2 regions of the Gilliamella sp. Fer1-1 genome follow, and region 2 is predicted to be linked to the other one. Evidence: riboswitches for the same ligand, from Rfam matches in the RefSeq annotation. Region 2 holds a riboswitch; the other holds the start of a gene.

Region 1 (3,435 bases), on a different contig from region 2:
CCAATGTGTTTCAAAAAATAGTACGGAAATCACATATGAAAATAGCAATGCGGGGAGCATCACCACAAAAATTATCTTCCTAGCTAAACTCGCTCCAAATACCCGAATAGTTAAATCGGTGGTAAGAAAGATAAATGGAAAAGTAAACGCCCCCCAAGTGGTTTGAAAACCAAAAATATCAAATGGAATTTGTACTAAATAATTGCTGGAAGCGATAACCAAAATATGAAAAAACGAAAGCCAGCTTAGAGCCTTGATTTGCTGTGCGTGAGTAAATTGGTTTATATGTTCTGAATTAGCGTTCAGGTGCATAAATTTGTCCTTTTTTAATGGGGTAAGTGAACCCAGTGTTTCAATTAATTTGAATGATTAAGGTATTGTGTTAATCCTTTATCTCGAAGAATACAGCTCGGGCATTTGCCGCATCCACCATCAACTCCGTAATAACAAGTATGAGTATGGTCGCGGACATAATCCAAATAACCTAGTTTATCAGCCATTTCCCATGTTTGAGCTTTAGTCAAATACATCAAAGGGGTAATGAGATTGAAATTATAATCCATAGCAAGATTCATCGATACATTCATTGATTTAATAAAAATATCACGACAATCAGGGTAGCCACTAAAATCGGTTTCACAAACGCCAATAATAATGTCACTAATACCGTGTTGCTTGGCATGACAACCAGCCAAAAGCAAAAACAGCATATTACGTCCATCCACAAAAGTATTAGGGTAATCGCCTTCTTTGGCTGCGGTGATTTGTTGTGAATCATCAATCAAAGCATTATTGGTCGTCTGTTTAATCACCGAGGTATCCACCACGGTTTGCTTAACGCCAAGATCTTCAACAATCCACTTGGCTTTTTCAAGTTCAATAGCATGACGTTGACCATATTGAAAGCTGATGGTTTCGACGTTTTCACGACCATAATCAGCAATGGCTTGCAGTAAACAGGTAGTAGAATCCTGCCCACCAGAAAATATCACTAGTGCTTTACGAGTTTGCATTGAGAGTTTCCTGTTAGGGTAAATTGAATTAGCGATTATCGACTTTTTCAGGATAAAGATCGTGATTAGCCAAACGGCTCATCGCTATTTGTTCCCAATTAGTGCCGGCTTTACCATAATTTGCATAAGGATCGATAGAGATTCCGCCGCGAGGGGTAAATTTTCCCCAGACTTCAATATATTTAGGATCCATTAGTTTAATAAGATCTTTCATAATAATATTGATGCAATCTTCGTGGTAATCACCATGATTACGAAAGCTAAAGAGATATAGCTTGAGCGACTTACTTTCAACCATTTTAATATTAGGTACGTATGAAATATAAATCGTCGCAAAATCAGGCTGCCCAGTGATAGGACAAAGGCTAGTAAATTCTGGGCAATTGAACTTAACAAAATAGTCGTTAGTTGGATGTTTATTATCGAACGTTTCGAGTATTTCAGGACAATAGGTTGTAGGATAGCGAACAGATTGATCGCCAAGTAGTGTAACTTTATTCATAATTTTCCTTAGTTTTTTAGCGTGGGAGGTTCACGAACCACGTAACAAAGCGCACACCATACTCTTTTTAGATAAAAATGTCTAGTACCATTAAGGCGCCATTAATTTACCCAAATTCTCACCTATTTATGTTAGATCGAAAACGAGGTTACTTTATTTTCCTTAACATTAACGTGTAATACTCGACCTTGTTTATCAAAGAAACAATATTCACCATCAATGCACAAACCAGAAACAGGCATTGATGAATGCCAATCAATGATCATTTTTATCTGGTTGCTATCAGGGTGATATAAATGAATATTATAACCAATACTATCTTCTTGATTCACACACAGCGCAATTATCTGACCAATTGCTAAAACATGAAGATTCTTAAATTGTTTCTCACTCATCGTTAATGGAATTACTTCATAGTTAAATTTATTAAAAACATGTGATAATTGATTGGTTATATAATCATATTTTAAATATGATATTCTTAACTCATCACTTAACAATACGTTATCACCATCATTTTCAATATCTCGTCTATTTATTAGTCTACGTTCAGGAATACTATAGTAAAATGCTTCACAACAATTCTCAGGATTAACTGTTAATATTGCCTCTTGATGATCTTTTATTGCTATTTGTAACACAGAATTAGGCGATAAATCGACTCGCCAAACAACCGCTAGTGTATTGCCTATATTAATCACTTCAATACAGTTATTATTAACAATTGTCCAATTGATACCATCAAATGTCCAATGACATTGCTGAAATTGGACAACACCTAAATCAATGAATTTGCCAGTACTTAAATCAAGTTTATGAATACGGTAATAGTTATTTCTTTTTACCAATGCCAAAACCTGTAAACGATTATGAGATATCACTAATCTTTCAGCTGGAATCATAAAATGAGCAAGTTGTTTACCTTGCCTATCAACTTTAATGATGCCTGCTTCACCTAACGCCAATAAATAATTATTATCAGTCAAGACAGCCATATGATAAATTGAACGGTAACCTGCTTCTGGGCAAATATAAAGAAGAAGCCGATTAGATTCTAATAAAGGCTTATGTCTTGCTAAAGTTAACGAAGAATTGGGCATATCAATTTTTAAAGATTTATCTTGAGTGAGCTCAATCAACTTTGCTATATCTACTTTGGTAAATTCATTTGGATAAGTGACTACATCAGCTAGAATATTGTTAATCAATACACGTAACAAACTTCGTAAATTTTCAATATATTGTTGTTGTTCTAATATTTGTTGAGCAATACCTAATCTTTTTTGATAAAAATCTGGGTTATTTTTTATCTCCGTCAAGCGATCTTCAAGTTTATCAATCGACTCAGGCATTAATATTAAACGTTTAACTATTGCTTTTGCATCTATTGCCTGTGCATCTAGTTTATCAATGTTATTAAACCATTCTTCAGCAAGATAACGATATTTTGGTAATGGCCAAATAACATCTATCGCTGCTAACCATTCCGCTCGATCAGCCAATGCATTTGCCCATTCTAATCTTAACCTATCCACTATTTCTGGTTGATCTTTTTCAAGCATCAAAATAGCATTAGCAAAAGCATTATCACGCCTTGCTATCATCACTGCTTTATTCCAATCATTTGCTAAACAGCAAAGTTTTATGATTAATTCAGGTTTTGCATCACGCGCAATAGCTAATTCCATGGCTTGTTTGTAACGCTTTCTTTGCATTAAAAATTCTAAGCCTTCATCCAAATTATTTAACAATTCAACCAAAACAAAAACCGCCTCTTCCACTCGATCTTGTTTGGCTAATTTTTCAAAACTCTGCTGATACAAAACCTGCAAATGCTTTTGTAATTTCTCCTCAAGATAGATTGATGATGAATTACCATAAACCGACTCGCTCAAAGATAATTTATTACGCGGTTTAGGG
Region 2 (3,435 bases):
TTATTAGGATCAGAAAGCCCAGCCCGACTACGACGAATCGCATTAGCTACAGCAACAACCGCTTCATTTTGACCTATTACACGTTTATGTAAGGCATCTTCCATATGTAATAATTTGTCTTTTTCGCTCTCAAGCATTCTAGAAACTGGAATACCGGTCGCTTTAGACAACACCTCAGCAATTTCGTTATCAGTCACTTTGTTGCGCAATAACTTCATTGTTTTGCCTTCTAACTGTGTTGCTGAAGCAAGTTTCTTTTCGAGTTCTGGAATTTTACCGTATTGTAATTCAGACATTTTATTCAGATCACCAGCGCGACGTGCTTGCTCTATTTCAGTACGTGCTTTTTCAAGTTCAGCTTTAATGCTTTGCGTACCCGAAACAGCCGCTTTTTCTGACTTCCATTCTTCTTCAAGTGATGCATATTCTTTTTCTTTTTCAGAAAGTTCATCATTTAGCATCTCAAGACGTTTTTTACTAGCATCATCAGACTCTTTTTTAAGCGCTTGCTGCTCAAGTTTGAGTTGAATAATACGTCTTTCAAGTCGATCTAACGATTCCGGTTTTGAATCCATTTGCATACGAATACTTGATGCCGCTTCATCAATTAAATCAATCGCTTTGTCAGGTAACATACGATCAGAAATATAACGATGCGATAACGTTGCCGCAGCGACAATGGCTGGATCGGTAATTTGCACATGATGATGCAATTCGTAACGTTCTTTTAATCCTCGCAAAATAGCAATCGTGTCTTCAACAGTTGGCTCGGCAACATACACTTTTTGAAAACGACGCTCTAACGCAGGATCTTTTTCAATATATTGGCGATATTCGTCTAACGTTGTTGCACCAACGCAATGTAATTCCCCTCGAGCCAGTGCTGGTTTTAACATATTACCAGCATCCATTGCACCATCGCTTTTTCCTGCACCAACCATGGTATGGATTTCGTCAATAAATAATATAATACGGCCTTCTTCTTTCGCTAAATCTTTAAGTACGGCCTTTAAACGTTCTTCAAATTCACCACGATATTTTGCACCTGCAATCAAGGCACCCATATCTAATGATAAAACGCGTTTATTACGCAATCCTTCAGGTACTTCACGGTTAACGATACGTTGTGCTAATCCTTCAACAATAGCGGTTTTACCTACGCCCGGCTCACCAATTAATACGGGATTATTTTTAGTACGACGTTGTAATACCTGAATAGTTCGACGAATTTCTTCATCACGCCCAATAACAGGATCAAGTTTGCCTTGTTCTGCTCGTTGCGTTAAATCAATGGTATATTTTTTCAACGCACCGCGTTGATCTTCTGCATTAGGATCATTCACGTTATCACTACCTCTTACTTGATTGACGGCTTGGCTAAACTTGTCTTTATTGACACCTGATTTTTTAAGAATATCACTTAGGCTCCCTTTATCTTCTAAAGCTGCTAAGATAAAGAGCTCTGATGATATATAACTGTCACCATTTTTTTGCGATAATTTATCGCACAGATTAAGTGTACGGACAAACTCTTGTGATGGAATAACCTCCCCACCCACACCCTGAACTTGCGGTAATCGATCAATCGCCTGAGTTAATTCTTGTTGTAAAATAGCTACATTTGCACCCGCTGAAGCTAACAATGGCGCTACACTGCTGCCTTCTTGATTAAGCATGGCTGATAGAACATGCACAGGCTCTATATATTGATTGTCTTTACCTAATGCCATTGACTGCGCATCAGCTAAAGCTTGTTGAAACTTGTTTGTTAATTTATCTAACCTCATCGTATTTATCTCCTGAGCAATAGATTTGAGTTAAACGTGTATACATTCAACCCATTTGCATGATATCTAAATGAGTGTTGCAACCTAAATTTCAAGAGCAAATTTAAAATATTTTTTATAAAATTTGTACAGTAAATTAGCGAGTATTTAAAAAACTTAATTAGCATCAAAATAAAGTTGTTTGCAATATATAAATACACGTTCAACCAGTGTTGAAAGATGACAAATCAACTTTTATCCATTATATTAACACCTTTATTTTGTTAGGCGTGCTAACCGTGGTTCGTAACCCATCCCACGTAAAAAAACTAGGAATACAACATGTTCAAAATAGCCAAAGAGTTTCAATTTGATGCTTGTCATATGCTAGATGGACACAATAAAAAGTGTCATAACCTGCATGGTCATACTTACCGCTTATTAGTCGAAATTAGCGGTGATCTTATCGATAGTGGTTCAAGTCAAGATATGGTAATGGATTATGCCGATCTAAAAATGATTGTTAAAAAGTATATTGTCGATCCTTTTGATCACGCTTACCTTTATAATCAAAATAATAGAAATGAGTGCCGTATTGCTACATTATTGCAAGAAATGGATCGCAAAGTCTTTGCCTTACCGTGCCGAACAACTGCAGAGGGGATGAGTAAATTTATTTTTGATTGCTTATCTAAATATTTGCCTGTTTCGATGATCAAATTATGGGAAACACCAACTTCATATTGTGAATATTATCGGAGCCCAAAATGATCGAATTTCGCATAGTTGAAATCTTCGAATCTTTACAAGGCGAAGGTTATAATACGGGAATGCCTGCTATTTTTATCCGCTTTGCAGGCTGTAATTTAAATTGTGCTTGGTGTGATACTAACTTTCGCCAATTTACTCGATTTACCTTAGAGGCATTAATAGCAAAAGTAAGCGAATACAAAAGTAAAAACATTATTATTACAGGGGGTGAACCCACTAGGGTTAAAGCGTTACCACAGCTACTTTTGCCATTAAAAAATGCTGGTTATTTTATTGCCATTGAAAGTAACGGTCTTGGCAAAGTCGATGCGCTTATTGATTATATTGCCCTCAGCCCGAAATTTTGCTACCAGTCGCACTATCAAAAAATAGTCCAACCAACAGCCAATGAAGTGCGAATTGTTACCGAAAACCACCGTGATTTTATTGCTTTTTGCCAATATATCGAAACTCAAATACAGGCAAAACGCTATTATCTTTCACCTTGTGAAAAAGATGGTGCATTCAATATATTTGATACCATAAAACTACTGGGAAAAATTAACGAAAATCGATTAGATAATAAATGGTTATTGAATATACAAAGTCATAAACTTGCAGATATTGAATAGTGTCTATTTTTCAATCTAACTCGTTAAATATTGGAGAATGAGATTGAATAGAAATTTTTAAATAAAAAGATAATGAAAGTTAATTAGATAAGTCACTATTTGCTTAAATTAATAAAATAACTTCATTTTGCTCCATTCTTTAGTGGTTTTTGTTGGTATGAAGTGGCTTTATGTCGATTCTTTAAGCTTTGCTAGTAAAAAGGGGTATTGATAATCACAAATGTTCTCCAAACACATAATCCACAAAATAAGTTTATTTTTTTGTTTAAAAATTATTCAGAAAAGAC

What was found. A riboswitch is a leader RNA that binds a small molecule or an ion and turns the genes downstream of it on or off. The one in region 2 is predicted to bind preQ1.
Region 1: it holds a riboswitch for preQ1, as region 2 does, so the genes downstream of both, queF (preQ(1) synthase) here and queD (6-carboxytetrahydropterin synthase QueD) in region 2, are expected to answer to the same signal.

Annotation. Positions count from the first base shown of each region.
Region 1 covers NZ_LZGX01000118.1:19,762-23,196, forward strand. Annotated here, with positions in the region: gene A9G28_RS12855 (7-cyano-7-deazaguanine/7-aminomethyl-7-deazaguanine transporter) at 1-285, opposite strand, end outside; gene queC (7-cyano-7-deazaguanine synthase QueC) at 357-1,013, opposite strand; gene queF (preQ(1) synthase) at 1,042-1,515, opposite strand; PreQ1 riboswitch class I at 1,518-1,562, opposite strand; gene A9G28_RS12870 (bpX6 domain-containing protein) at 1,647-3,435, opposite strand, start outside.
Region 2 covers NZ_LZGX01000086.1:1,140-4,574, forward strand. Annotated here, with positions in the region: gene clpB (ATP-dependent chaperone ClpB) at 1-1,787, opposite strand, end outside; PreQ1 riboswitch class I at 2,060-2,105, shown strand; gene queD (6-carboxytetrahydropterin synthase QueD) at 2,109-2,537, shown strand; gene A9G28_RS09790 (7-carboxy-7-deazaguanine synthase QueE) at 2,534-3,148, shown strand.